DNA from 3 places in the Stenotrophomonas sp. GW821-FHT09E08 genome. Region 3 is predicted to be linked to each of the others. Evidence: predicted binding sites of a transcription regulator. Region 3 holds the regulator's gene; each other region holds the start of a gene.
What was found. Region 3 encodes FliA, which starts transcription of late flagellar genes. Its sites were predicted from a motif close to TAAAGTTTNNCNNNCNNNGGCCGATAA; they were not measured.

Region 1: AC07M7_RS01345 (methyl-accepting chemotaxis protein) is a predicted target of FliA. The motif match lies at 8,025-8,051, and genes of this name have one in related genera.
Region 2: AC07M7_RS09810 (methyl-accepting chemotaxis protein) is a predicted target of FliA. The motif match lies at 7,982-8,008, and genes of this name have one in related genera.

Annotation. Positions count from the first base shown of each region.
Region 1 covers NZ_JBWKOO010000001.1:280,843-290,836, forward strand. The annotation lists gene AC07M7_RS01315 (LysR family transcriptional regulator ArgP) at 1-334, shown strand, start outside; gene AC07M7_RS01320 (TolC family protein) at 413-1,813, shown strand; gene AC07M7_RS01325 (HlyD family secretion protein) at 1,806-2,819, shown strand; gene AC07M7_RS01330 (ABC transporter permease) at 2,804-3,991, shown strand; gene AC07M7_RS01335 (ABC transporter permease) at 3,988-5,115, shown strand; gene AC07M7_RS01340 (glycine zipper 2TM domain-containing protein) at 5,235-5,603, opposite strand; gene AC07M7_RS01345 (methyl-accepting chemotaxis protein) at 5,771-7,993, opposite strand; gene AC07M7_RS01350 (barstar family protein) at 8,307-8,699, shown strand; gene AC07M7_RS01355 (glycosyltransferase family protein) at 8,727-9,719, opposite strand; gene AC07M7_RS01360 (O-antigen ligase family protein) at 9,719-9,994, opposite strand, start outside.
Region 2 covers NZ_JBWKOO010000006.1:40,861-50,854, forward strand. The annotation lists gene AC07M7_RS09755 (transposase) at 1-484, shown strand, start outside; gene AC07M7_RS09760 (winged helix-turn-helix domain-containing protein) at 477-1,235, shown strand; gene AC07M7_RS09765 (transposase) at 1,568-1,942, shown strand; gene AC07M7_RS09770 (hypothetical protein) at 2,040-2,240, shown strand; gene AC07M7_RS09775 (VOC family protein) at 2,347-2,697, shown strand; gene AC07M7_RS09780 (TetR/AcrR family transcriptional regulator) at 2,714-3,343, opposite strand; gene AC07M7_RS09785 (MFS transporter) at 3,469-4,941, shown strand; gene AC07M7_RS09790 (KGG domain-containing protein) at 4,953-5,255, opposite strand; gene AC07M7_RS09795 (MarR family transcriptional regulator) at 5,499-5,963, opposite strand; gene AC07M7_RS09800 (S41 family peptidase) at 6,013-6,924, shown strand; gene AC07M7_RS09805 (NAD-dependent epimerase/dehydratase family protein) at 7,023-7,916, shown strand; gene AC07M7_RS09810 (methyl-accepting chemotaxis protein) at 8,127-9,994, shown strand, end outside.
Region 3 covers NZ_JBWKOO010000008.1:117,178-127,171, reverse strand. The annotation lists gene AC07M7_RS12350 (chemotaxis protein CheA) at 31-1,860, opposite strand; gene AC07M7_RS12345 (protein phosphatase CheZ) at 1,863-2,468, opposite strand; gene cheY (chemotaxis response regulator CheY) at 2,468-2,860, opposite strand; gene AC07M7_RS12335 (RNA polymerase sigma factor FliA) at 2,918-3,661, opposite strand; gene AC07M7_RS12330 (MinD/ParA family ATP-binding protein) at 3,658-4,545, opposite strand; gene flhF (flagellar biosynthesis GTPase FlhF) at 4,532-6,172, opposite strand; gene flhA (flagellar biosynthesis protein FlhA) at 6,318-8,378, opposite strand; gene flhB (flagellar biosynthesis protein FlhB) at 8,423-9,553, opposite strand; gene AC07M7_RS12310 (putative bifunctional diguanylate cyclase/phosphodiesterase) at 9,697-9,994, opposite strand, start outside.

The DNA of each region.
Region 1 (9,994 bases), on a different contig from region 3:
GGCACTGGCGCGCGCACCGATGCTGGTGTTCAACCGCAAGGATGAACTGCAATGGCGCTTCGTGCGGCGCCTGACCCGCGCCCGCCTGCAGCCACCGCTACACTACCTGCCCTCCTCCACCGGTTTCGTCGAAGCCGCTGCGTGCGGACTCGGCTGGGGCATGGCCCCGGAAACCCTGGTCGCGCCCGCCGTGCGCGCGGGCCGCGTGGTGGTACTGGAACCCCGCCGCTGGCTCGATGTGCCGTTGTACTGGCAGCATGCCGCCGTACGCTCAAGCACGCTGCAGCACATCACCCAGGCGCTGCGCACTGCGGCCAGCGGCACCCTACGATGAGGACAATCCAATGACCGCAGACCCGGGCTTCACGCCGCGCGCACTACCGTTTGCGCACTTCTTCACCATTGGGACGGCATGGGCGTGATCGGCCGACGTACAAGGATGCACTGCGCGAAGGCCGCGCTGGCACTGGCAGCCTGCCTGCCACTGGCTGCAGCGGCGCAGACTCTCACCGATGCACCCGCATTGGACTGGGAACAGGCTCGGCAGCGGCTGGAGCAGGTCTCCGACGCACTGGCCGCCTCCGATGCCGCCGTACGCAACAAGCAGGACCTGCAGGAAGCCACGCGCCTGCTGCGCCTGCCGGAGATCACCGGCGAGGTACGCCGCCTGCAGTTCCAGAAGACCCTCACCCTGCCACTGGGTTCGCTGGCGCCGGTGGCCGAGGCCTATGGCATCGACTCGCCGCTGTCATTCACCGAACGCGACTGGCGTACCCGGCCCGTGGTCACTGCGGTGCTGCCGTTGTACACCGGCGGCGTGATTCCGGCCGCGCAACGTGCCGCCAGCGCTGCCCACGAGCAGGCCAGCGCCGAGCGCGAGGCTCAACGCCAATCGCTGACCGTGCAGCTGGCCCAGGCCTATTTCGGCCAGCGCCTGGCCGAGCAGGCGGTGGATGTGCGGCGCGACGTGCGCGATGGCCTCAACCGCCACCTGTCCGACGCGGAGAAGCTGGAACGTGAGGGCTTCGCCACCCGTGCACAGCGCCTGCAGGCCACCGTGGCCCGCGACAAGGCCGAGCGCGAGTACCAGAAGACAATGAACGACCTGGCCACGCTGAAGGCGGCGCTGGCCACACTGCTGCGCAGTGGTGGCGAAGTACAGCCGGTATCACCGCTGTTCGTGCAGCGCGTGCCGCTGGATCCGGTCACCAGCTTCGAGCGCACCGCGCAGGCACGCCAGCCGCAGATCGCACGCCTGCGGGCGATGGTGGCGCAGGCCGAACAGGGCGTGCGCGTGCAGCAGGCCAAGCTGAAACCGCAGATCTTCGCCTTCGGCCAGTACGACTTCCGCCGCCGCGACGAGATGCTGACCGATCCGGACTGGGCGTTCGGCATCGGCCTGAAGTACACCTTCCTGTCGCCAAACTCGCGACCGGCGCAGATCAGCGCCGCGCGTGCGCAGCAGGAGCAGGCCGAAGCGGGCCTGCGTGAGGCCGAGAACCAGGTCGCGCTGGGCGTGCGCAAGGCCTGGAACGAGCTGGAAACCGCGCGCCAGCAGTACGTGCTGCTCGACAGCAGCATTGCCCAGGCACAGGAAAACCTGCGCCTGCAGGAGTTGGCGTTCCGCGAGGGCCAGGCCACCTCGCTGGATGTGATCGATGCACGGCTCGGCCTCGGCGGCGCCCGCGTCGAGCGCGCGCAGGCCGCCTATCAATACGATATTGCGCTGGCACAGTTGCTGGAGATAAGTGGACAGATGGACCGTTTCGAAGAATTCCGGCGCCGTGCGGACGAGGTGATCGACCATGAGTGATGTGCTGCACGACGAATTGACGACACCGCCGGGCAAGCGCCGGTTGGGGCCGATCCTGGTGCTGGTCCTGTTGATCGTGGTGGTGTTGGGCCTGTGGTTGGCCTGGCGCAGCCCGGGCGACCAGATCCAGGGCATGGCCGATGCGGACACGATTAACGTGGCCGCCAAGATCACCGCACGCGTGGCCGAACTGAAGGCGCGCGAGGGCGACCGCGTGCAGCCCGGGCAGGTGCTGTTCCTGCTCGACAGCCCCGAAGTGGCCGCCAAGGAACAGCAGGCGCACGGTGCATTGGCCGCCGCACAGGCGGTGGCCGACAAGGCCGACGAAGGCGCGCGCAGCGAAGACATCCGCGCCGCCGAAGCGAACTGGAAGCGGGCCGAAGCCGGTGCGACGCTGGCTGAAGCCACCTACCGGCGCGTGCAGAACCTGTTCAACGAAGGAGTGATGACCCGGCAGAAGCGCGATGAGGCGCATGCCCAGGCCACCAGTTCCCGGGAACTGGCGCGTGCCGCGCGTGCGCAGTACGACATGGCACTGGCCGGCGCACGCGAGCAGGACAAGCGTGCCGCGCAGGGCCAGGTGCAGCAGGCACAGGGCGCGGTGGCCGAAGTCAACGCTGCGCGTGTCGAGGTCGAAGGGCGCGCACCGGTGGCCGGCGAGATCAACAAGCGCATGGCTGACCCGGGCGAACTGGTGCCGGCCGGCTACCCGGTGTTCACACTGGTCGACATCGACCGCATGTGGGTGGCGATGAACCTGCGCGAATCGCAGATGCAGGGCCTGAAGGTCGGCAGCAAGCTGCGCGGCAGGGTGCCGGCGCTCGGCCAGGACGGCGAATTCGAGGTCTACTTCATCAACCCGGCCGGCGACTATGCAACCTGGCGCACCACCCGCCAGTCGTCCGGCTACGACGTCCGCAGCTTCGAGGTGCGGGTGCGCCCGGTACGCCGCATCGAGGGCTTCCGCCCGGGCATGAGCGTGCTGTTCGCATGGCCCCAGCACTGAGCCCCGACCGCGGCGGCTTCGCCGGCTCCTGGCGGCGCGAACTGCGTGCGCTGCGCGGCAGCCGCGCCGATCTGATGCTGGTCACTTTGCTGCCGCTGTTGATGCTGGCCGTGATGGCGTGGATGTTCACGCCCTCGGTGATGCGCGACATACCCATCGCCGTGGTCGACCTCGACCACAGCGGTGACAGCCGCCTGCTGCTGCGCATGCTCGATGCCAGTCCCGGCGTGCGCATCGCCAGCCAGCCGGCGGACCTGGAAGACGCACGCTCGCAGCTGCGCAGCCTGGACGTGTTCGCCATCGTGCTGGTGCCGCGCGACGTCACCCGGCAGGCGCTGCGTGGCCGCCAGGGCACGGTGTTCGCCTATTACAATGCTACCTACATGACCACTGGACAATCCGCTGCGCGCGATATCGGCGACGCGGTCTCGGCCTGGAACGCGCGCCTGCTACGCGAGCGCATCGGCCTGCAGGTCGGCCCGGGCAAGCTGCGTGCGGCGCCGATCGCGGTGCAGTCGGACATCCTCTACAACCCTGCACGCAGCTACGAACTGTTCCTGCTGCCGCTGATCTTCCCGGCGGTACTGTCACTGGTACTGGCGCTTGCCGTGGCCGGCAGCCTCGGCCGCGAGATCCGCGACGGCACCCTGCGCGCCTGGCTGGGCCGCACGCCGTGGCCGGCGATCGCCGGCAAGGTCGCGCCATACATCCTGCTGTTCTCGCTGTATGGCGCACTCGGCATCGGCTACCTCGCCTGGCTGCGCGGCGATGGCGTGGCGGGCAGCGTGCTCCTGCTGCTGCTCGCACAACCCTTGTTCTATCTGGCTACCGCCGCCTACGCGCTGTTCTTCGTCGGCGTCACCCGCGACATGGGCACCGCGCTGTCCGCGGTCGGCCTCAGCATCGGCACCGCGCTGGCGTTCTCCAGCGCGACCTTCCCGGTGCTGGACGGCCCGTTGTTCACCCGCATCTGGCACCAGCTGCTGCCACTGAGCGCCTACATCAAGCTGCAGACCCAGCAGCAGTTCATCGGTTCGCCGCTGCTGGTCTCGTCGTGGCCGCTGGCCACGCTGCTGCTGATGTCAGTCGTAGCCGGCGGCATCGGTGGGCTGCGCCTGATCGCCTTCGCGCGTGCGCCCGAGGCCGCACAACCGGCAGGGGCCGACGCATGAGCGCACTGTGGCGCAGCCTGCGGCAGACCCTGATGGCGGTGCTGTGCGACCGCTATGCGATCGTGGTGATGGTCGGCGCGGTGATCCTGTATTCATTCTTCTACCCGGCCGCATACCGCCACCAGGTGGCCAGCAACCTGCCGGTGCTGGTGGTGGATGAAGACCACAGCGCGACCAGCCGCGAACTGCTGCGCAAGCTCGATGCGCTGCGGGTCGCGCGCGTGGTCGGGCAACCGGCCGACATCGACAGCGCACGCCAACAGCTGGAAGCCGGCCACGCCGAAGGCATCGTGCTGATCCCGGCCAACCTGGAGCGCGACATCCTGCGCGGCCATCCTGCCAAGCTGGTGCTGCTCGGCAACGGTGCCTACCTGGGCCGCGCCAGCTGGGTGCTGGGCAGCGTGGCCGATGCACTGGGTGCCTTCGGACGTGACGCCGTGGTCGGCCAGGCCGCCTTCATGGGCGCGCCGCAGGCACCACCGATCACCCTGGTGCAGCGCCCGCTGTACAACACCCAGGAAGGCTACGGCAGCGCCATCGTGCCCGGCGTGGCCGAGCTGATCGTGCACCAGACGCTGCTGATGGGCATCGGCGTCCTGCTCGGCGGCCGCCGCCTCGCACTCGGCCGGCGACTCCGCTTCGACCTCCCGACTTTGGGGGGCATGGCATTGGGCTTCGGCCTGATCGGACTGTTCGGCCTGTTCTACTACGCCGGTTTCACCGCCTGGGTGCAGGACTATCCGCGCGGCGGCAACCCGCTGGGCCAGCTGCTGGGCGGCACCCTGTTCATCGCCGCCACGGTGGCGTTCGGCCTGTTCGTCGGTAGCTTCTTCCGCACCCGCGAGCGTGCGTTCCAGTACATCATTGCCACCTCGATCCCGCTGTTCTTCCTGGCCAACCTGTCGTGGCCGGCGGTGATGACGCCGCAACCGCTGGTCTGGCTGGCGCAGTTGCTGCCGACCACCTCGGGCATCAACCTGATGGTGCGCCTGAACCAGATGGATGCCAGTCTTGCGGAAGTCAGCCACGAGCTGATCACCCTCAGCGCCCTGCTGCTGCTCTACGGTGCCCTCGCCGCCTGGCGCCTCCTCGCAAAAAAGGGGACGGAGGGGATTAAGTCGTAAGCGGCCGGTTGGGGGGATTGCGACTTAATCCCCTCCGTCCCCTTTTTGCATAACGACGAACGCCGGCGTGGGGCCGGCGTCCGAGTACTGCAGTGTGGAAGGGGTGACGGGTCGATCAATCAGCGGTAGACGCGCTCGCAGCGGCGTTCGACCACGCGATCACCATTCTTCTGCTGGCTGTTGCCCTGGATCTGTCGGCCCGCCGCACCACCGGCGACGGCCCCTGCCACGGTGGCCAGCTTCTTGCCGTTGCCGCCGCCGACCTGGTTGCCGAGCAGGCCACCGATCACGGCGCCAGTCGCGGTACCCGTGATGCGGTTCGGGTCGCGCGAGTTGCGCTGCACTTCCACGTTCTTGCAGACCACGCGGCTGCCGTCATTGAACTTGCGTCCTTCATCACGTGGTCCGTAGGTCTGTGCGCCGGCAACGGACGATGCCGCCAGCAGCGTGCCCAGCACAAGCAATCGGGTCGAAGTCTTCATGGCCATCTCCTGAGGTCCGGTATGGCACAAGTTTCCTCCCGCGGTTGGCAACCGGAAGTGAAATGCATGTGTCCGCCACTTCATCGGCCATCACCCGTTCAGGAAGAAAATCCGCGCCCATCACGATCAGCCATCGCGATGGGCGCCGTCTCCCTGCCGGCATTTCAACCCTGCTAGAACTCTTCCCAGCCGCCCGCATTGGCCGCCAGCGTCGGTTCGATGCGTGGCGACAGCGGTGCAGAACGGCGCACCGGGGTAACGGTGGCAGCCACTGCAGCCAAGGCCGGGCGTACCGCAGCTGCGGCCGTCACTGCGCCGGTGCGGAATACCGATACCGCCTCGGCCAGCAGGTTGGACTGCTCCTCCATCGAGCGTGCGGCGGCGCTCGCTTCTTCCACCAGGGCCGCGTTCTGCTGGGTGGTCTCGTCCATCTGCACCACCGCCTGGTTGACCTGCTCGATACCCGAGCTCTGCTCCTGCGAGGCGGCGGAGATGTCGGCCATGATGTCGGTCACCCGCTGCACGGAGGCCACGATCTCACCCATCGTGGTGCCGGCCTGGCGGACCAGGGCCGATCCGTCGGCGACCTTGCCGACCGAGTCTTCGATCAGGCCCTTGATCTCCTTGGCCGCGCCTGCCGAACGCTGCGCCAGTGTGCGTACCTCGCTGGCAACCACCGCAAACCCCCTGCCCTGCTCGCCGGCACGCGCGGCTTCCACCGCGGCGTTCAACGCCAGGATATTGGTCTGGAACGCGATACCGTCGATGACCGAGATGATCTCAGCGATCTTCTTCGACGACGCCTCGATGGCCGTCATCGTGGTGACCACCTGGCCGACCACCTCGCCGCCCTGCGAGGCGACACCATGCGCGCCGATGGCGAGCTGGTTGGCCTGGCGTGCATGCTCGGCATTCTGCTTCACGGTGGAGGTCAGCTCCTCCATCGATGCCGCCGTCTCTTCCAGGTTCGCCGCCTGCTGCTCGGTACGCCGCGACAGGTCGGTGTTGCCCGAGGCGATCTCACCTGCCGCAAGGTTGATGCTGGATGCACTGGCCTGGATGCGACCGACGATCTGCTTGAGCTGATCGACCGTGGCATTGCAGTCATCACGCATGCGCGCGAACACACCATGGAAATCGCCCTGCATGCGCACGGTCAGGTCACCGCGCGAGATGGCCTGCAGCAGGGTCGAGACCTGTACCAGGTTCTCGTCGGTGGTCTGCATCAGGCGATTGAGCCCCGCCACCATGTCGCGGAAATCGTAGGCGAAGCGATCCTCGTCACCACGCAGGCTGAAGTCACCTGCCGCAGCGGCGGTTGCCAAGCGGCGGATCTCGCTGTTGATCGCCGACAGGCTGCTCTTGGTCTCATCCATCGCCTGGGTGATCGCCGCCTTCTCGCCGGGCAATGGATCCATGTCCACCGACAGGTCGCCACGCGCGTAGTGCTTCATCACCTCGATCAAGCGGTTCTGCACCTGCACGTGCGAGCCGACCAGCGCATTGGTCTCGTGCACCATGCGCCCGTAGTCGCCGGGGAACGCGCTTTCATCCATGCGGTAGCTGAGGCTGCCGGCATCGTGCTGGCGGGCCAGCTCGCCCTGTGCCGCCATCACCGACTGCAACTGTGCCTGCATGCGCTGCATCGACTTCAGCAGCTGGGTCACCTCGTCATTGCCGGTGGCGTCGATGCTGCTGTCCAGACGGCCATTGGCGATGCCATCGGCCAACTTCACCGCTCCTTCCAGCGGGCGGGTCAGGCTGCGGGTGATCGCCCAGGCCGCCAACGTGCCCAGCAACAGGCTCAGTGCCCCGAACGCGATCGATAGCGTGCCGGTCCACGATTCGGTTGCGCGGTACTCTTCGCGGCTGCGTTCGGTCAGCGTTTCCTGATGGCGCAGCAGGGCCGAAATGGATTCATTCCAGGCCGTTGCCAATCCGTGCTCGGCCAGCAGCTCCTTCGCTGCGCCATCAAAATCCCCGGACTTCATGCGCTCATGCAGTTGCTGGGTTGACGCATCGGTGGCCTTGCGGGCGGCCTCGATGCGTGCGACCAGGGTATCGCCGGTAGCATCACGCGGAATCTTGATGTACTTGGCCCAGATACCGTCATAGGTCCGCGACAACTCCTGGGCACGCTGGTAATCCTTGTCGAACTCGTCACCACGCTTGATCACCATCAGGCGGCGATGCATCAGCACCGCGTTGTTGGTATCAAGCATGTCATTCAACAAACGCATCTTCACCATGTTGACGTCCACCACTTTCTCGAACTGGGCGGACTTCAGGTGATTTCCATACAGCACGAGGCCGACGATGGCCATGATGAACAGCAGCAGCAGACCGAAGCCGGCGCCAAGCCGGGATCCCACACGGAGATTACGTAAGGCAAGCATCTCAATTCCCTTGATCGTGGCCGTACGTTCGATGGCGGCGCAGCGACGGGAAACTTTACGGGACTTTATATATGGACCGATCCAAATACATGAAACTGTGCAGGTAGTCAGAAAATAAGGAAGCGGATAATGGCGCCATATCATTTATCGAATACCGCTGACACGCCAGCGCCCGATGAAAATCACATGGATTTAACGCCATAATCACGCCACACCCTGTGCACGATGACCCTGGATTATCTGCACATGACAGAACTGTCCCGGACCGGGCATGTCATGGCATGGCGACGCCCGGGACGGCTACAGTCGGCAGATGACCCGGATCCTGCACATCGAAGGCGCGTCCATCAACGACATCGCCAGTCTCTACGTGGAAATCAATCGCGTGTTCATGGCCGACGAAGACTGGCAGCTGGGACCCAGCCTGGACGCGTTGGATGATCTGCTGTGGGGTGGCTACGGCGCTCTCGCTGGTCATGCCTCCACCACGGTTGTGTGGCGCGACATCGAGCACAGCCGCGAAGCACTGGGCCGCGGGACCACCCAGGCCTGGCTGCAGTCAAAACTCGATCAGGCCGGCACCTTCAACACCGCGGTGATCGCCGACCAGCTGGCGGCGCTGCAACAGGGCCAGGGACAGACCTACTTCGAGATCGTGATGGAGATCTTCAACGGCCACCCGCAGGTCACGCTGGTCCCCGCCTGAGCACGCACCAACCACAGCGTGTTCGCCTCAGAGCTTGGCCAGGGCCTCACCCAGCCGCTTCGGGAACGCGACCTCGCTGGCCAGATGCCACGCGCGCGCATCCGCGCCCAAACGGCTCCACTCCAGCGCATCCATCGCCAAGGCACGCTCGATGGCCTGTTCCAGCGCCGCCTCGTCCACGTGCCAGGTCCTGGACAGGTGGCAGGGCTGGCCCTCATGGGCAGCAACGAGGATGCCACGACTGTCGTCGATCATCTGGTTCATCGGCGCGCCATCGCAGGTGATCACCACCGCCGCACAGCTCATCGCCTCCACCAGGTAGTGGCCCCAGCCTTCCGTCTGCGACAGGCACAGGTGGAACGCATGTTCGTTCTGCAGGCGCTGCACTTCCTCATCGGGCAGGCGCTCGCGGACGATCCGCAGGTTCGCGGCACCGCCCTCGTCCTCGTCCGAAGGACCACTCCGCAGGACGGTCAGCAACGGCCACTCCGGATGGCGCTTCCAGACCTCGACCAGCGTTGCCGTGCCCTTCATGCGACTGGCACCAGCTGCATGCAGGAAGCTGCGCGGCTTGCGCGGTACCGAAGGGTCGTGACGGTCACGACTGCAGAAGCCGACCTCCAGCGCGCGCAGGCCAAGCGCATTGAAGATGCGCGTGGCTTCTTCGGTCTTGGTCAGCAGTGCATCGAACCGCGGCAGGATGCGCAGGCTGCGTGCAGACACCCATTCCGGATTCGGAATCAGCAGGTTGACCTTCGCCAGGCCGAAGCTTGCCGGCCGGACATGCTCCAGCGAGATGTTGATGTCGAACCGTGCCGGCTTCCGGCCCAGGCTCAGCCACGAGGCCAGCAGCCTGCGCAGGCGCATCCCGCGCAGCTTCCAGGCGCCGCCATTGCGCACTGCATCCAGACGGCTGACGGTCACCTCGTGCCCCAGCTGCTGCAGCGAGCGCTCGATCACCTGGATGTCATGGGACAGGCCACGCTGGTTGTCGGCGGCCAGCAGATGGATATGTGCCATCAGCGGGCACTCCCTTCCCGGTGCAGGTTGCGCGCAGGCAATGCGGTCGCCAGCATGAAGCCCAGCACCAGGTAGAAATAGAACGAATGCGGCATCGCCCGGTAGAACACGTTGTCCGTGAACGCCGAGAGTGCGTAGACAATGACCACGGCAAGTCCTGCGGTGGCGATCATCGCGGTCGTCTCATCGGCATGGCCGAGACGTCGCGCGAAGTGGATGCCGGGCAGGATGAAGATCAGCAGCATGATCACCAACAGCGGCACACCTCCGGTCGC
Region 2 (9,994 bases), on a different contig from region 3:
GGTGATGAGGCAGCTGCCAGGAATCCTTGGGGTTCGCGCGCAGCGCGACGTGCAGCGCTATCGCACTTTCATCGACGAAGTGCTGTGGGTGGTCGGCAACGATCTGGTGTGGCATGAGCTGCAGCCGGCCACCTGTGGCTGGCGCAGCGTCTACATGCGCTTCCAGCGCTGGGGCGATGCCGGCGTATGGGCGATCGTCCTGCGCGTTATCGAAGATAATCCGATGCTGTGTGAGGCGCTGCAGCGGCGCCTGGACGAGCAGCAACGCTCCCGCGAGCGGCGATTGCGCCGAGCACCTGCCTTCGTGCCATCCCCGACGGCGGCGATGATGCCAGCCGACGCGCAGCCAGTGCCCCTGCGCGCGCAGAGCGATGATGACGATGCTGCTGTCCGCCCGTTGCCGGGGGGGCCGAAGCTTTCGTTGGGCAGTGCCGGATCCTGGGCCCGTGGCGCGGAGCTCGACGTGATGCGCCGTCGTGCGTGAACTGCCGGCTCCCTCGCTGGACTGGGAAACGTGCGTGCCGGCTGCGGATGCGCCTGCAGGCCGTGTGCTGTTGCTGGTGGCACGGACCGAGCTGCACATGCGCAGCTATCTGCGCAATCACGGTTTCTCCGTGCAGGTCGTGCATGAGAGGGCGCACCTGGAGCGCCTTCTGCAGCGCTCAGCGCATGACTTCGTGTTGATCGATTCCGATGAGGTGGGCGCCGAAGGCCTGATGATCTGCCATCGATTGCGTACCCATGGGCACCTGGTACCGATCCTGCTGCTCAGCACGAGAGGAGAAGCAACGGATCGCATCATGGGTCTGGAGATGGGCGCCGACGATATCCTTGGAAAGCCGTTCGAACCGCGTGAGGTCGTGGCGCGATTGCGTTCGCTGCAGCGGCGGCAGCGCATGACGCTGGCTACGGCGCTGTGGAGCGCGACAGGCAGTACATCGTTCGGACCGTTTGTTCTCAACGGAGCAACCATGGAGCTGCGTCGCAATGAACAGCCGGTGATGCTGACCAGTACCGAACTGCAACTGTTGCGAATCTTCCTGCGCCATCCTGGCCGCCCGTTGGGACGTGACTATCTGCTGGAGAGTCTGAAGGGCGCAGGTGCAGATGTGGCGGACCGCAGCATCGATGTGCAGGTGTCGCGCTTGCGCCGCAAGCTGGGTGAGGATACTGCGGCGCCCCGTTTTCTGCGGACCGTCTGGGGTATTGGCTATGTCTTCGTGCCAGGCGTGTAGATGGAACCGGTGCGGCTGTCACACCCCGACACATCTTCGAGGCGTACGGCAATACTCTGCAACCCGTGCATGGATAGCATCGGTCATGTCGGAACTGGCGATCGCCACAGGATTTGAAGGAAATGGATCGTGGCGCACCCCGGATTGCCTGGACCGACCCCGGCAGGGCGGTATCGGATCGTCGCTGTACATGGCTCCCCGGCCCCGATGCCGCCTTGCCACCTTTGAATTGACCAATCAAGGCGACGTCGGCGCCGGGCAGCACGCAGATGGCAGGTGATGAAGCGATGGGTAAAACACCATGTGCAGACCCTCAGGCGACGGAAGTCGGCATGCACAGGCTGACGGATGTGCAGTGGTCGCAGCTGCTTGAGCGCCTGCCGGGCAGTGTGGGTACGAGGGCCCGTGGCAACCAGGGGCATTACCGCCGTTTCGTGGAGCAGGTGCTGTGGGTGGTCGACAACGATGTTGTCTGGCATGAGCTCAAGCCTGACAGAGGAAGTTGGCGCAGTGTCTATGTCCGGTTCCTGCGCTGGAGCGACAACGGCATATGGCCAGGCGTCATCGACGCGCTGGCAGCGGATGAACCGCTGGCACAAGCATTGCGGGACCGGATAGAGGAGCATCGAAGCTATCGGCACCGTTGCGCGAACAGCCACGTCCCGGCGCCCGACGGTGTTCCTGCATCGCGCCGTTTCGGGCGTTGAGGCGAAGCGGCGTCGCTGCCATCTTCACCTGTTATCCCTGCAGCGACGCTAAGGTGAGCCGGCCTGGGCTCACCAGGCTTATCAGGGAGTGATGTCGATGCGTATTCTCAGGAAAATGATCGTGGGTGCCGTGTTCGCATTGGCCTGCAGCGGCTCTGTTGCCGTGGCCGGGCCGATTCCGCCCTGCGATCTGCCCTGCTGGAAGGCCGATCAGGCGTGTCTGCCCGGTGGCGGTGATGCCATGGAATGCCAGTACGAATACGACCGTTGCATCATGGAGCGCTGCGGCGCCGTGTAAGCCCAACCGGTACCGGCTGATGGCGAGCCCCGTCATCGACGGGGCTCTTCTGTTTCTGGCGTGGGTCGGGCAGTCTCGACGCATCTTCACCCGGCGAAGGAGTGTCATGGCCGTCAAACGTGTTGTCGCCAACATAGCCACGCCCGATCCATCGCGCGCAAGGGCCTTCTATGGCGACCTGCTCGGTATGCCCGTGGTGATGGACCACGGCTGGATCGTCACCCATGGCGGCCAGGGCAGTGCGCTGGCACAGGTCAGCTTCGCCAGCGAAGGCGGCGCCGGAACCCCGGTGCCGGACCTGTCGATCGAAGTGGACAACCTGCAGGAGGTGCTGGAGCGCATGCGCGCGGCCGGCATTGCGCTGGAGTACGGTCCCGTTGATGAACCCTGGGGCGTGCGCCGCTTCTTCGTGCGCGACCCGTTCGGGCGGTTGTTGAACATCCTGGCCCACGCCTGAGCGAAGGGGCTGCCTCTCAGCGGCGTTTGCCACCACGCGCCGAGGCGGGCGAGATGCCGACCATGCGCAGGCAATCGGCCACCACCGCCGCGATGAAGGCGTCTGCATCCTGGGCCGGTGCCGCGATCAGGTCGTCGGTGGCGCCGTGTACGCCAGCATAGATCAACGATGCGGTGACCTGCGGTGCCGGCAACTGCCACAGGCCGGCGGCGATGCCCGCCTCGAGGATCTCCCGCAGCTGCTTCTGGATCGCATTGCGTTCGGCATTGCCGCGCTGGTGATGGTGGTGGTTGGCGAACACCACGTCGTGCAGCGCATGGGTACGCACGTAGAGCTCGATGTTGGCGCGGATCCAGGCGCGCAGGCGTGCCACGCCATCGTGGGCGGGCTGCTGCTGCACGGCGAGATCCACCCCATCCATGAACTGCCGCGTATAGCGCTGCGCCAGCGCCTGCAGGATTTCGGTGCGCGAGGCGAAGTAGGTATAGAAGGTGCCCTTGGCCACGTCGGCGGCAGCGACGATGTCGCTGATGGTGGTCGCTTCCACGCCCTGCGACAGGAATAGCGCCTGCGCGGCGTCCATCAGTTCTTCCTGGCGGGTTTCGGCGGGCTTGGTGCGGGGCCTGGCGACAGCTGGGGTCTGCATGGTGGGCGTGATCCGGGTGCGGCGGCCACCATTCTAGCTGCCCTGCGCAGGCGACTGACCGTCAGTCATTGACCGACGGTCAGTCAGTGGATACGATGCGCGCACATCCTCCGCGGGATCCGTACATGCATCGCTTCCAACGACCGGCCCTGGTGCTGGCGGCTTATCTCGGCACGTTCCTCGCCTCGCTGGACATCAGCATCGTCAACGTCGCCCTGCCGACCCTGCAGCAGGCATTGCGGACCGACATGGCCGGCCTGCAGTGGGTGATCAACGCCTATGCGATCGCGCTGTCAGCGCTGATGCTGTCGGCCGGTCCGCTCGGTGACCGCTATGGCCATCGGCGGATGTGGCTGCTCAGCGTGGCGACCTTCACTCTCGGCTCGTTGCTCTGCGCCTGTGCCGGCAGCCTGTCGATGCTGGTGGCCGGGCGCGCGGTGCAGGGCGTCGCGGGCGCGCTGTTGATTCCCAGCGCGATGCCGATTCTCAGTCATGCCTTTCCTGATCCGCGCCAGCGTGCACGTGCGATCGGCGGCTGGTCGGCGTTCAGTGCGTTGGCCCTGGTGCTTGGGCCGCTGCTGGGCGGGGTACTGGTACAGCGAGCCGGTTGGCCGAGCATCTTCCTGATCAACCTGCCGCTGGGCCTGCTGGCGCTCGTGCTGGGGGCCTGGGCCATTCCAGAGCGGCGGCATCCGCAGCACGCTGCACTGGATCCGGCCGGGCAGATGCTCAGCATCGTTGCCCTGGGCGCGCTCAGCTACGGCCTGATCGCGATCGGCGAGCGTGGTCTGCTGGCCCCGTTGACGCTGCTGGCGTTGGGCGTCGCAGCCGCGGGGTTGATCCTGTTCGGCGTCGTCGAACGCCTGGTGGCACGCCCACTGCTGCCCCTCGACCTGTTCGCCAGCCGCCGCTTCGGCATGCTCAACCTGGCTTCGTTCGTGCTGGGCTTCACCGCCTATGCCAGCCTCTTCTGCCTGTCGCTGTTCTTCCAGCAGGCGCAGGGCCATGGTGCGGCGCTGGCGGGAACGCAGCTGGTCCCGCAGTTCCTGCTGATGGGCGCGGTGTCGCTGCTGTTCGGCCGGCTGGTCACCCATATCGGCCTGCCCACCGCACTGGTATTGGGTTATGCCCTGACCGGGGTGTCGCTGTTGGCGATGACCACGTTCGAACCGGATACGTCGCGCTGGCACGCCAATGCACTGCTGATGCTGCTTGGCGTTGGAATGGGCCTGGCGGTGCCGGCCACCGGCATGGCGGTCATGGCCAGCGTACCCCCCGAGCGCGCGGGTATTGCTTCGGCCACGATGAACGCATTGCGCCAGGCTGGCATGAGCCTGGGTATCGCCTTGCTGGGCAGCCTGATGAGTGTGCGAGCGGTGCAACAGTTCGCCAGCTCCGCACAGGCTGCCGGGCAGTCAGGGGTGGCCGAGCAGGCGCGCGCGCTGATCCTGCGGCACAACTCGATGGTGCCGACGCCGCAGATGCTGGCCTGGTATCGCAGCGCGATGGCCAGTGGCTTTGGCTGGGCGATGGCCGTGGCGGGTGCAATGGCGCTGCTGGCGGCCATCGGCCTGCAGCGGCAGCGGTTGCGGGACTGACTACGGGCTACTCATCCCTGCTGGCGCTTCGGGTCGTCCGCCAGGGTCGTGGACTGGCCCTGCTGCTGCTGCTGCCGCGTATTGGCGTGGCGCGCATGCCCGCCTTCGCGACCGATCGCAGCCATGTGCTGTCGATCACGGCTGATCGCTTCGCCGCCTTTGCGACCCGCGACGCGCGCTTCAGCAGGACTGAACTCATGTGCGTTGCCGGACGCATGCGCAGCGCGTCCACCCTTGGCAGCGATCTCGCGCTGCTTGCCCTGGTCCATCGAGGCGAAACCCCGATTGGAGGTGCCGCGTTGCTGGTCAGCCATGTGAAATCTCCCGTTGCGTGGGTGTCGCCGCGTTCGACGACGGCGACCATCGTTGGCCATGGCACGCTAAGTCCAGGTCGCCATCTTCAGGGTCGCTTTCACCTGGCCTGCGCATCCGGTTGACGGTGATGCCCATTCAGGCTGGCGCCGCCTCGAATGGATGCACCTACGGGGCTGGATCGCCATGCGGATAACCACGGGGTGCTCGAGGTTCCGCAGCGAAGGCCGGATGGCGAGGCAGCGTCAGCGCATGCGCCCATCGCGCAGGCGCTGCGCGAAGGGCCGCTGCTCAAGCGCTTGTAGTGTGTCGCGCAGCACCTGCTCCAACGACTGCCCGAGATCGACGTCCAGGCTGCGTGCCGCGCGCGCCGTCGCCTGCCACTGCGCCTGCAGCGCCGGCAGCGACTGTAGTGCATGCAGGCTCAGTTGCAGGATGCGCTCGCGACTGTCTTCGCCGACGGCGGTGTGCAGCCAGCCGTCGCGCACCATCGCTGAAACCGTCTGGCTGAGCGCCGAATGGCTGAGCCCGCAGGCCAGCGCCAGGTCCTTGATACGGCAGGGCCCCTGCGCCATCAGCGTGCGCAGCACCGGCGTGTAACGCGGCCGGTAGTCCAGTTGCAGATCGCGATAGGCCTGCTCGACGGCCGGGTCGAGCTGATCAAGAAGAGCACGTAGCAGGGTGCCCAGGGTGGCATGTTGGAGATCCATGGTCGTGATGATATATAAGCACTTACATATCATCAATGCGGGGTGGGGCATGGCGGTTTCGTGGATGCTTGGCGCGCTGCTGGCAGCCTCCTGCCCTGCACAGGAGGCGGTGCTGCAGGCGGCGGCCACGGCCATACAGGCGCAGTACCTGGACGCGGCGGAAGGTGCCCGCATCGCCGATGCCCTGCGTGGTTGGTCGAACGGACAGCGCTACGCCGATACGTGTGCGGATCCGAAGGCCTTCAGCTTGCGCCTGAACCAGGACCTGGACGTATTCAATGGCCATTTCCACGTCGAGCGGGTGGATGCCAGCGCCGGACAGGACGATTGGCTGATGGCCTGGCGCGCCGACGCCCGCAGCAACGGTGCCGGCGTGCGCGAGGTAAAGGTGCTGGAGGGCAATATCGGTTACCTGCGGCTGAGCACTTTCTATCCGCTCGACCTGGCCAGGCCGAAGCTGTCTGCTGCCTTCATCCTGCTGGCCGACACCGATGGGCTGGTGCTGGATCTGCGCCAGAACGGCGGCGGTGATGACGGCAGCGCCGACCTGCTGGTGCGTACCTTGCTGGATGCGAACATCACCCAGGTGCAGGCACTGGAGCAGCGTGGCCGACGTACCCCGGTGCCGTTGCCACCGGCGAGCCTGCCGGCGTACCTGAAGCCGCTGGTGGTACTGATCGACCGCCGCACTGGCTCGGCTGCCGAATATGTCGCCTTTTCGTTGCAGGCGCTGGGTCGCGCGCGCATCGTTGGCAGCCGCAGTGGCGGTGCCGCACATATGTTCGATGATCCTGTGCTGCTGCCGGATGGCTATCAGATCAGCATTCCGGACCGGCAACCGATCAATCTCCGCACCGGTGGCAACTGGGAGCGCACCGGTGTCAGGCCCGACGTCGCCGGTGGTGACGATCCACTGTTCGTCGCCCGTCAGTTGTTGGCCATGCTGGCGTCGTCAAGATGAACGCACAATTGCAACCATGCCCTATCGCAGACGACATGCAGCGTGCCTAGAATCGATGCATCCCGGTAGTTCCCGGGCGCTTCGAGTGAATGGACTCAATGAAGATTCTGTTGACCGGCAGTTCCGGGCGGATCGGGCGCGCGATCTTCGGCGCGTTGGCGGCGGCCCATGAAGTGGTGGGGCTGGATCGCAGTCCGTTCGCCACTACGCGCATCATTGCCGATGTCACCGATCGTCAAGCGGTCACGCGGGCGGTGCAGGGTGTCGACGCGGTCATCCATACCGCGGCGCTGCATGCCCCGCACGTCGGGCTGGTGCCGGATGCGGTGTTCCAGCAGATCAACGTGGACGCCACCGCACACCTGCTGCAGGCCGCGCGCGAGGCCGGTGCACGGCGCTTCGTGCTGACCAGCACCACCGCCCTGTACGGTCACGCGGTGGTGGCCGGCGGCTGCCGCTGGATCGACGAGGACACCGAGCCCCTGCCGCGCACCATCTACCATCGCACCAAGCTGCAGGCAGAGGCCCTGGCCGAAGCTGCAACCGCGCCGGATTTCAGTGTGCGCGTGCTGCGCATGGGCCGTTGCTTCCCGGAACCGCCCGAGCGCATGGCGATGTTCCGCCTGCACCGTGGCATCGACGCACGCGACGTGGCCAGCGCGCACGCCGCGCTGCTGCTGGATGAAGGCGCTGCCTTCGCCCGCTATCTCGCCTGTGCACCGACCCCGTTCCGGCGCGAGGACTGCCTGGAGCTGGCCACCCAGCCGCGCAACGTGCTGGCCCGGCGCGCGCCACAGCTGCTGGCCGAGTTCGAACGCCGCCGTTGGCCGTTGCCGCTGAGCATCGATCGCGTCTACGACAGTGCCCGTATGCGGCGGGCGTTGGGGTGGCAGCCGCGCTTCGGCCCGGACGATGTCTTGCAGCAGTACGCGGCTGGCAGCATCGAAGTGCTGCCGCGGGCGGAATGGATCAAGGACCGCGTGGCCGAATAGGGCGGCAGCAGGGCGGGTTCCTGACCCGACCCTGAGTACGTTCAGCAATGTGCAGAACGGCCGCCTCAACCTCGTTGACGGGCGGCCGCTAACCCGGTGCGCTTCCTGTGCTGGGCCCGGCCCGGCGACCGGTGGCCTGCGCGATGGATCGCGCGCCTGCGCGGTGCCCTCGCGGTGCCGGTCGTCCTGAACTGCCTTGCGGATCCTTCCATGCCTTCTTCCCGCTCCGTCGCCGCCCGCCGCCCGGGCAGCATCGCCCACAAGCTGATGCTCGGCACCGCCGTGATCGCGCTGCTGTGCTTCGGCCTGACCGCGTTCCTGATCTATCGCCAGGCCAGCGCCAGCCTGGTCAATGCCTCGCGCCAGACCATGGCCAGCGAAGCCACCGCCGAGGCACGCCAGGTCGCGGCCGACCTCGGCACGGCTTTCGCCAGCAACGATGCCATGGTTGAAAGCGTGCTGGCCCAGCGTGCCCGTGGCGACGTGCCCGATCGCGCCAGCCTGGCGGCGGTGCTCGGCGAACAGCTGCGTACCCATCCGGAATGGCTGGGCAAGAGCACCATGTGGGAAGCTGATGCCTTCGATGGCAAGGATGCCGAGTTCGTCAACACCGAGGCGCACGATGCCACAGGTCGCTACATGAGCTACTGGGCCTGGCACGATGGCACGCCGCAGCAGTCGACGATGACCGACTACACCGAGACCGCCAGCGGCTCCGGCGACTGGTACATGGTACCCAGCCGCGACAAGCTTGCGAAGGTGAGCGAGCCCTACGCCTATGACATCGGCGGCCAGCAGGTGCTGATGAGCACGCTGAGTACGCCGATCGTCGAAAACGGTACGTTCCTCGGCGTGTTTACCGTCGACTTCTCGCTGGCCGCGCTGCAGAAGCACCTGGCCACGCTGAAGCCGATGGGCGCCGGCCGCGTCGAGCTGCTCTCGCCCAATGGCGTGGTGCTGGCTTCGGCCAATCCCGCTGAAATCGGCAAGCCGCGCAGCGATGCACTGACCAGCAGCATGCTGGCCGACATCGCCGCCGACCGCCGCTTCGAAGCCTTCACCCCGGATGCGGCCGGCAACGTGCGTGTGTACGTACCGCTGCGCGTGGGCGATGCCCCGCAGCGCTTCGCGCTGGGCGTGGTGATGCCGCATGCGGTGATCGTGGCAGAGGCGCGCCAGCTGCTGTGGCTGACCCTGCTGGTCGGTGTGGTGGCCGCCTTGACCCTCAGTGCGGGTGTCTACGTGCTGCTGCGCCGCCTGGCGATCAGGCCGCTGGCCGAAGCGGTGCGCGTAGCCGGCGATGTCGCCGCGGGCAAGCTGGACAGTGCGCTGCCGACGCGCAGCAATGACGAAGTGGGGCGCCTGCTGGAGGCGATGCAGGGCATGCGCGGCCAGCTGCAGTCGGTGATGGCCGCGCAGTCCGAAATGGCGCGTCGCCACGATGCCGGCGAGCTCAGCTACCGCATGGACGCCTCTGTATTCCCCGGCGAGTACGGCCGCATGGTGGCCGACAGCAACCAGCTGGTAGCCTCCAGCAATGCGGTCACCCAGCGCCTGGTCGAGGTGATGCAGCGCTACGCAGTGGGGGACCTCAGCGTGGACATGGAAGCATTGCCGGGCGAGAAGGCAGTGTTCAGCGCCGCGATGGCCACCACCAAGAGCAATCTGGCGGCGATCAACGATCAGATCCAGCAGCTGGCTGCTGCAGCCGCTGCCGGTGACTTCGCGGTGCGCGGCGACGCCCTGCGCTTCGACCACGATTTCCGCCGCATGGTCGAAACCCTCAATACCATGATGGAGGTCAGCGACCACAACCTGGCCGAGCTGTCGACGCTGCTGCGCGCGATCGCCGCCGGCGATCTGAGCGCGCGCATGCAGGGTGACTTCCATGGGGTGTTCGCGGTGATGCGCGACGATGCCAACAGCACCGTGCAGCAGCTGACCCGGATCGTTGGCCAGATCCAGCAGTCGGCCGCCAGCATCCGCCTGGCCGCCGGTGAGATTGCCGCCGGCAACAGTGACCTGTCACGCCGCACCGAGCAGCAGGCCGCGAATCTGGAAGAAACCGCCGCTTCGAT
Region 3 (9,994 bases):
TTCGGGTCGCCGGGCATGGCCCGCCGGGCTTCAGCGCAGTCCGTCCACGTCCAGGATCAGGGCCATGCGACCATCGCCGATCAAGGTTGCACCGGCATAACCAGCCAGGCCACGCAGCGCCTTGGGCAAGGGTTTGATGACCACTTCCTCGCGCCCTCGCACCTGGTCCACGACCAGGCCGAACCGGGCTTCACCGGCCTGCAGCACGACGATGGTCAGCAGCGGCGAGGCGGCCGGCGTCACATCCAGCCACTGGCGAAGATCGACCAGCGCCAGGGTATGCGAGCGGCGGTCGAGCACGGCACGTCCATCGAACCAGCCCAGCGAGGTGCGCGGGGCGTGCAGCACTTCCATCACGCGTGCCAGCGGCAAGGCGTAGACGTCCTCGCCGGCCTGCACCAGCAGGGTCGGCAGGATCGCCAGGGTCAGCGGCACGCGGATCAGGAAGCGACTGCCGCGGCCCAGTTCCGACTGGATCTGGATCTGGCCGCTCAGTTCGCGGATGCGCGACTGCACCACGTCCATGCCGACACCACGGCCGGAGATATCCGTGACCTGCTGCTTGGTCGAGAAGCCGGGCAGGAACACCAGGTGCAGGCATTCCTCGCTGCTCAGGCGGGCAGCGGCTTCCGGATCGATCAGGCCCTTCTCGCGTGCCTTCGCGCGCAGCTTTTCCGGATCGATGCCGGCGCCATCGTCCTGTACTTCGATGCTGACGTAGTCGCCTTCCTGCTGGGCCGACAGGCGCACGTGGCCCATCCGAGGCTTGCCCTGGGCTTCACGCAGCTCGGGCGTTTCCACGCCATGGTCGATGGCGTTGCGGACCAGATGCACCAGCGGGTCGGCCAGGGCTTCGACCAGGTTGCGGTCGAGCTCGGTCTCGGCGCCGATCAGCTCAAGGTCCACTTCCTTCTTCAGCGAGCGGGCAACGTCGCGGGCGACCTTGGGGAAGCGCGAGAACACCTTGCCCACCGGCTGCATGCGGGTACGCATCACCGCCGACTGCAGGCGTGCGGTGGCGATGTCCAGCGTGGATACCGCACGGTCCAGCTCCTCGTCGCGCAGGCGCGCACGCAGGGTCTTCAAGCGATTGCGTGACAGCACCAGTTCGCCGATCAGGTTGACGATCGCATCCAGGCGCTTGGTATCCACGCGCACGGTGTGCTCGGCTTCGGCCAGTGGCTTGGCGGGCGGCTTGGCCGCCGGTGCGGGTGCGGGTGCGGCTGGGCGTGGCGCGGGCGGTGCCGCCGGCACCGCGGCGACCGGTTTGGTGCCGGGTGCGGCGCCACCGTGCAGCTGGTCGAGCAGGGCTTCGAACTCGTCTTCGCTGATCAGGCCGTCGTCGGCCTTCTTCGCCGGTGCGACCGCGGTCGGGGCATTGCCGCCGTGCAGCTGGTCGAGCAGGGCCTCGAACTCATCGTCGGTGATCAGGTCACTGCCACCGGTGGCGGGCGCAGCGGCGGCCGCCGGGGCGGTGGCGCCACCGTGTACATCGAACTGCGCGATCAGCTCGGGGGGCGCGTAGCCCGGTTCGGTACCCGAGGACACTGCATCCAGCATCGACTGCAGGTAATCCAGCGATTGCTGGGCGGCATCGAAATGGTGGGCCTGCAGCACCGCCTGGCCGGCGCGCGCGGCGCCGAGGGCTTCTTCGGCGGCGTGGCACAGTTCAACCATGGCCGTCACGCCAAGGAAGCCGGCGCCACCCTTCAGCGTGTGGTAGCCGCGGAACACCGCATTGAGCTGGTCGCCGTCCTGGGGTGCCTGCTCCAGCGACACCAGCTGTTCGCCCAGGCGATCCAGGATTTCCTGCGCCTCGATGATGAAATCGGCAGTGATGTCGTCGGATACCGCGCTCATGCTTACAGCCCCAGATCCGACAACAGGTCGTCGGCGTCGTTCTGCGAGACCGCGTGGCGGTCCAGTCCCTTCAGTGCCGGCCCGGCCAGTTCCGGGTCGGAGCGATGCTGTTCCGGCGGCAGGCCGAGTGCGCCGAAGCCTTCGTGCACGCGGCGCACGATGCCGACCACGCGACGGATGATCTGCCCGGTCAGGTCCTGGTAGCTCTGGGTCAGAGCGATCTCGGTCAGGTTATGGCGGATGCGCTCGAGCTGCGCGTCCTGGCCAGGCTGCAGGCCTTCGGCGCGCAGCTGTTCGGTCAGGCTGCGGCATTCCTCGGCCAGGTCCAGGGTGCGGTGGGTGGCCTGTTCGGTCATCGCCACCACGTGGTCCAGGCGCGCGCAGGCGTCGTCCAGTTCGCCGGCTTCGTCAGGCACGGTCGGCAGCTCACCCAGCGCCTGTCCCAGCTCGCGGGCCAGCCGCGAAAGGCCGCTCATCATCGGCTGCGTGCGCAGTGCGACCAGCCCGTCGATGCGCTGCCGCCACGCGGCTTCGTCACCGGACTCGAGTGCGTCCAGGGCTTCCTGAAGGCGCAGGGCGAGGGCGTTCCTGTCGACCGTGGTATCCATCAGGCGCTGGCCGCCAGGCGTTCGAAGATCTTGCCGAGCTTCTCTTCCAGGGTCTGCGCGGTGAACGGCTTGATGATGTAGCCGTTCACGCCGCTCTGGGCGGCTTCGATGATCTGCTCGCGCTTGGCTTCGGCCGTCACCATCAGCACCGGCAGTGTCTTCAGCTTGGCATCGGCGCGGATCGCCTTGAGCAGTTCGATGCCGGTCATCACCGGCATGTTCCAGTCGGTGACCACGAAATCGAACGGCTGGCTCTGCAGCAGCGACAGCGCGGCATGCCCGTCCTCGGCTTCGGCGGTATTGGTGAAGCCCAGATCGCCCAGCAGGTTCTTGACGATCCGACGCATGGTCGAGAAGTCGTCGACGATCAGGATGCGCATGTTCTTGTTCAAAGCAGAGTTCCTTTGTTGTTCAGTCCGGGCGGCCGGGGGCAGCCGCCTCGGGCATGTTCATTCTTCGAGGCCGGCGTCCGCCGCCTCGAAAATCTTCAGTCGACCACGCAGGCGCAGCACTGCCTGGCCGTGGATCTGGCAGACCCGCGATTCACTTACGCCAAGCACCGCGCCGATCTCCTTCAGGTTCAGCTCCTGCTCGTAGTAGAGCGACAGCACCAGCTGCTCGCGCTCGGGCAGGTGGCCGATCGCCTTGCCCAGCTCGCGGCCGAACTCGCCGCGTTCCAGTACCTGCTGCGGGGTCGGGCCGCCCTGGGTGACGGTGTCCAGCTCGCCCTGGTCTTCGATGCGCGACTCCAGGCTCAGCACCTGGCCACGTGCGGCGTCTTCCATCAGCCGCAGGTATTCGGGCAGCGGCATTTCCATCGCCGCGGCCACTTCGGTGGCGCTGGCGGCGCGGCCGCTGCTCTGCTCCAGGCGGCGGATGGTGGCGGCGGCATCACGAGCGCGGCGGTGCACTGAGCGGGGCACCCAGTCGCCACGGCGGATCTCGTCGATCATCGAGCCGCGGATGCGGATCGACGCATAGGTCTCGAACGAGGCGCCCTGGTCGGCGTCGTAGCTGCGCGAGGCTTCGATCAGGCCCATCATGCCGGCCTGGATCAGGTCATCGACCTCGACGCTGGCGGGTAGGCGCGCAGCCAGATGGTGGGCGATGCGCCGCACCAGGTCCGAATGCTGGGCGATGACTTCGTTCGCCGCCGAGCGCTGCACTTCCCTGTACTGGGCTGCGCCTTTCATGCCGTCACCCCACGCTGCTTGAGGATGCGTTCGAGGAAGAATTCGACGCCGCCACGCGGTTCGGTCGGCGCCTGCCAGCGCGCGGTACGGCGCGCGATCTCGGTGATCGCCAGCGCGGCCGGGCTGGACGGATAGGCCTTCACCACCGGCTGCTGGCGCTGCACCGACAGGCGCAGCCAATCGTCCTGCGGAACGCAGCCGAGGTAGTTCAGCGAGACATCGGCGAGGAACTTCTCGCAGACACGGGTCAGCTTTTCGTACAGCACGCGGCCCTCGTTGGGGTCGCGCACCATGTTGGCCACCACCTGGACGCGGTCCACGCCACGCTCGCGCGACAGCACCTTGATCAGTGCGTAGGCGTCGGTGATCGAGGCCGGCTCGTCACAGACCACCACCACGGTGTCCTGTGCGGCCTGGCAGAAGGTCAGTACGCCATCGTTGATGCCGGCGGCGGTGTCCACCACCATGATGTCCAGCTCGCGTTCCAGCTCGGAGAACACGTTGACCAGGCCGACGTGCTCGGCCGGGGCCAGCTCGGCCATGTGGCGGCGGCCGGACGCGGCCGGGACCACCAGCACGCCGTTCGGGCCTTCGACGATGACGTCATCCAGCGAGCAGCGGCCGGCGACCAAGTCGGCCAGGGTAAAGGTGGGGTTCAGTCCCAGGATCACGTCGATGTTGGCCAGGCCGAGGTCGGCGTCCAGCAGCAGCGTGCGCTTGCCCATGCCGGCCAGCGCCACGGCCAGGTTGGCGGACACATTCGTCTTGCCCACGCCGCCCTTGCCGCCAGTGACCGCAATGGTGCGCACAGGGCCGAGCGGCTCGCTGCGGGTGGCCGACAGCGGGAAGGTCTTGGTCAGCTTGGCGTACTCACGCGACGGCATGGTTCAACTCCGGGTTGCAGGGCATATCGGCCGCGCGGCGCAAATCTTCAAGGCGAAGTACGAGATTGGCTGCACTGGCCCGGTGCAGGTCCTCCGGAACGTCCTGGCCGTCGGTCACCCAGGTGATCGGCAGGGCGTGGTCCACGGCCACCGACAGGGCGTTGCCGAAGCGGCCGGTCTCGTCCAGCTTGCTCAGCACCAGGCCCTGCAGGTTGGCCGCGCCGAAGCGGCGGACCACCTCGTCCATGTCGCCGAAGCTGGTGTTGGCCGGCAGCACCAGCAGGGTGCGTACCTGGCGGGCGGCACGCAGCCACTGCAGCTGGGCGGCCAGGGCGCGGTCGCGCGGGCCCAGGCCGGCGGTGTCGATCAGTACCAGCTTGTAGTCCTTCAAGCGTTCCAGCAGCTGGTCCAGGTCGGTGCCGCTGTTGGCCTCGTGCACCGCGATGCCGAGCTGGCGGCCGTAGCCGTACAGCTGCTCACGCGCACCGATGCGGGTGGTGTCGGTGGTGACCAGGGCCACGTCACGCGGGGCGTGCTTCTCGGCGAAGCGCGAGGCCAGCTTGGCGATGGTGGTGGTCTTGCCGGCGCCGGTCGGGCCGACGAGAGCGATCACGCCGCCTTCCTCCAGCGGGTCGACCGGGGCGATCGGCAGCTTGCGCGAGATCAGCCCGAGCATCAGGCCGCGGCCGCGGTGCGCATCGGTCTCCAGCGGGATCTGCATGGCCACGTCGCGGGCCAGGCCGGCGTCGAAGCCGTACTCGTCCATCAGGTCCAGTGCAGTGGCGCGCACCGGGCAGCCACGCAGGCGCTCGTCGGTGAAGCGGTTCATCTCGCGCTCGATCACCTGGCGCATGCCGGCCACTTCCTGGCGCAGCTGTCGGATCTCGGCATCGTCCTGGGCGACCACGGTCAGCACCGGGGCTGGTGCAAGGGTCGGTTCCGGGGCGGTGTCGATGGTTGCGTCCGCCATCGACGGTTCGTCGGCGAAGGTCTGCGACTGCGCGTCGGCCACAACGCTGGCCGGCAGCGGCAGCGGCGGCGGCTGCACCGCCACGGCCGGGGCCGGGCTTTGCTGATGCTCGGCATGCGGCGGATCGATCTGGAAGCGCGCACGGTTGGCCGGGATGATCACGGCGGGTGCAGCGACAGCGCCGGCGACGGCGTCTGCGAACGGGCCGAAGGCCTGTTCCGCACGCGCCGGTTCGTTGACGGCAGCACGCGCCAGGGTGGCGGCGAAGCCGGTGCTGCCGCGGGTCGGCACGATCTCGTCGGCGCTGTCCAGGGTGCGGCCGGTGGCACCAACGGCGGCGCGGGCCAGCGCGGCAACGGCCGAGGTGGTCGCAGCCACCGGTTCCGGTGCCGGGGTGGCACTGCGGCGACGGGTCACTGCAGCGATCACCGCGTCGGCGGCATTGCGCGGCTTTGGTGCCGGCGGCGGGGCGATGTCACGACGCGAGGCTTCCAGTGCACGCTGCACGGCGCTCTCGTCGTAGTTGGCGGCGGCAACGATCTCGATGCCTTCCTCGATCCGGCGGTTGGACAGGATCACGGCGTCAGGACCATGTTCCTTGCGCACCAGGTTCATGGCCGAGCGCATGTCGGCGGCAACGAATCGTTTGATTTTCATGCTGTGGTCACGGGACGAAGACGGCGGGGTGGCGGTCGGAGAACTCGGGTGGTCGGTGGTCTGCACGGTGCGGGTTCCCCTTGGTATCTGTCTGTTGCGTTGGTTCGAAAGTGGTGTCTGTTTTCTGGCGCATCGGAGGGCGGCGTCAGCTGATCGTTCCGACCAGCTTCAGGCGCTTGTCCTCCGGCACCTCGCTGTAGGCCAGGACCGACAGCGACGGAACGCTGTGGCGGACCAGGCGGGCCAGCGCGGCGCGCACCGGGCCGGGTACCAGCACGACCGCGGGCTCGTTGCGGGCTTCCTGCTTGCTGACACATTCGGCCAGGCTCTGGTGCAGTCGCTCAGCGAGTCCGGGTTCCAGCGCGGCGCCGTTGCCCTGCGTGGACTCCTGCAAGACACGTTCCAATTGTGGGTTGAGCGTGAACACCGGCAGCTCGGCCGACATTCCGGCGATCTCCTGCACGATGAAGCGGCCCAGTGCGGTGCGCACGGCGGCAGTCAGCACGGCCGGGTCCTGGCTGCTGGGCGCGTGTTCGACCAGCGCTTCGGCGATCTTGCGCAGCTGGCGGATCGGAATGCGCTCGACCAGCAGGTTCTGCAGCACCCGTACCACCGCCGACAGCGGCAGTGCCTTCGGCGTCAGATCTTCGACGAGCTTGGGCGCACTCTTGGCCAGGTTGGCCAGCAGGTGCTGCACTTCTTCGTGGCCGAGCAGTTCCGGCGCGTGTTCGCGGATCAGGTGCGAGAGGTGGGTAGCGACCACGGTGGCCGGATCGACCACGGTGTAGCCGAGCGTCTCGGCCTGGGCGCGCTGGTGCGGCTGGATCCAGGTCGCGTCCAGGCCGAAGGCGGGGTCCTTGCCGGCGATACCTTCCAGCGCACCGAGCGCGCTGCCCGGGTCCAGTGCCAGCTCGCGGTCCGGATGGATCTCGGCGGTGGCCACCGGCACGCCGTGCACCAGCACGCGGTAGCCATTGGCCGGCAGTTCCAGGTTGTCGCGGATGTGCACCGACGGAATCAGGAAGCCGACATCCTGGGTCAGCTTGCGGCGCACGCCCTTGATCCGCGCCATCAGTTCGCCGCCCTGGTTGCTGTCCACCAGCGGGATCAGGCGGTAGCCGACCTCCAGGCCCAGCGGATCGACCGGGCGCAGCTCGTCCCAGCTCAGTTCGGCGGTGGGCGCGGGTGCGGCCGGACGGCCCAGCGCAGTGAGTGCGGCGGCGTCACTGTTGCCGGCGGAGGCATCGGCAGCCGGCAGCTTGCTCTTGCGGTACAGCTTCCAGGCGATGAAACCCAGGATCGCGGCCAGCGTCAGGAAAGCGACGTTGGGCATGCCCGGCACCAGGCCGACCACACCGAGGATGCCGGCGGTGATCGCAAGCGCGCGGTACTGGCCGAACACCTGGCCGCTCATCGCCTGGGCCATGTCCTGCGAGCGCGAGGCACGGGTGACCAGCATCGCCACCGCACTGGAGACCAGCAGGGCCGGCAGCTGCGCCACCAGGCCGTCGCCGATGGACAGCAGGGTATAGGTGGCAGCGGCATCGCCGAAAGGCATGCCATGCTGCAGCACGCCCACGGCCAGGCCGCCCAGCATGTTGATGAACAGGATCAGGATGCCGGCGATGGCATCACCACGGATGAACTTGCTGGCACCGTCCATCGCACCGTAGAAGTCGGCTTCCTCGCGCACTTCCTCGCGGCGCAGCTTGGCTTCTTCACGCGTCAGCAAACCGGCGTTGAGGTCGGCGTCGATCGCCATCTGCTTGCCGGGCATGGCGTCGAGGATGAAGCGCGCGGTCACTTCCGAGACGCGGCCGGCACCCTTGGTGATGACCACGAAGTTGATGATGGTCAGGATCGCGAACACCACGATGCCGACTGCGTAGTTGCCACCGATCACGAACTCGCCGAAGGCGGCAATGACCTTGCCGGCCGCGTCGTGGCCGTTCTGGCCGTTGAGCAGGATCACGCGGGTGGAGGCCACGTTCAGGGCCAGCCGCAGCATGGTGGTGACCAGCAGCACGATCGGGAAGATGGTGAAGTCCAGCGGGCGCTTCACATAGACCACCGCCAGCAGCACCATCAGCGAGATGGCGATGTTGAAGGTGAACAGCGCATCGAGCACCGGTGCGGCCAGCGGCACCACGACCATGGCCAGCAGTGCCAGCACGATCAGTGGCGCGCCAAGGCCCTGGCGGATCATCTCCAGGGCGCGGCGGGTGTTGAAGCCGGGGGAGGGCTGGGCGCTCACGGGCGGCCTCCCTTGCCGAATTCATCCACCTGGATGTGCGGGCTGTCCGGCATCGGGCCAGTGCGCCAGGCGCGCAGCTGGTAGACGTAGGACAGGACCTGGGCCACGGCCGAATACAGTCTCACGGGGATTTCCTTTCCGAGTTGGCCTTCCCGATACAAGGCGCGTGCCAAAGGCGGCGCCGAGACGATGGCGACCTTGTTGCCATCGGCCACTTCACGGATGCGCAGGGCGGTCTCGTCCACGCCCAGGGCGACCACTTTGGGGGCGTTCATGGCGCCGCCCTCGTACTTCAGGGCCACCGCATAGTGGGTCGGATTGACCACCACCACGTCGGCAGTGGGTACCGCCTCCATCATCCGGCGGTTGGCCATCTGCTGCTGCAGCTGGCGGATGCGGCCCTTCACCTCCGGGCTGCCCTCGCTTTCCTTCATTTCGCGGCGCAGCTCTTCGCGGGTCATCTTCAGCTTGCGCATCCAGTTCCAGCGCTGGTACGGGGCGTCGATGGCCGCCAGCACCAGCATCGCGCCGGCGGTTGCCAGCAGCAGGCGCAGGGTGAAGCCAAGGCCGTCGGTGATGGCGGTCTCCAGCGGGTGGTGGATCAGACCGCGCAGGGTGTCGAAGCCGGTCCATACCACCAGCCCGGCGGCAACGCCGACAAAGGCCACGCGCAACAGCGACTTGGTGAACTCGGCGATGGCCTCCGGGCCGTACAGGCGCTTGAGCCCGCTGATCGGGTTCATGCGGTTGATGTCCGGCAGCATCGCCTTCTGCGACCAGCGCAGGCCACCCATCACCAGTGGCGCGACGAAGCTGGCCAGCAGGCAGACCAGCACCAGCGGCGCGATCACCAGCATGAACTGCAGCAGCAGGTCGCCGAAGTGGCCGAACAGTTCCTTCGGGTTCTGCCGCAGGCTCTGTTCGGGGCTGAGCGCATGCTTCATCCAGGCGCTGGCGCCGCGGCCGATCGAGCCGCTCATGGCCATCACCGCCAGTACGCCGGCGCCGAACACGGCGGCGGTGCCGAGTTCGCGCGAGCGCGGCAGGTTGCCCTGTTCACGGGCATCGCGCAGGCGTTTTTCGGTGGGTTGTTCGGTCTTTTCGCCGGCGGATTCGTCTTCGGACATCACGGGCACTGCGGCAGGAGATGCCGGGGTGCGAGCAAGAACCGTGCCGTGACGGGTTCATGTGCCAACCAAGGTTGGCACCTACCAGAGCAGGCACCGGCAGCGCCGGGTCATGCCCGGGGGGGAGCCGGGTGCGGGCTCGGCTACAGGGGCGCGTTGCCGCTGGGCGGCGGGCTCTGTGCCAGTTCCACACGAGGCCGGGGCAGGTCGTGCAGTTGCATGAAGCGGGCGGCATCGACCGGGCGACCGAGCAGGTAGCCCTGCAGGTAATCGCAGCCCAGCCGTTCCAGGTAGGCGCGCTGGGCGGCGGTTTCCACGCCTTCGGCCACGATGTCCATGTCCAGCGCATGGCCCAGCGCCACGATCGCCGAGACGATCACCACATCCTCGGCGCTGTGCTCCAGATCGCGCACGAAGGCGTGGTCGATCTTGATCTCGGTG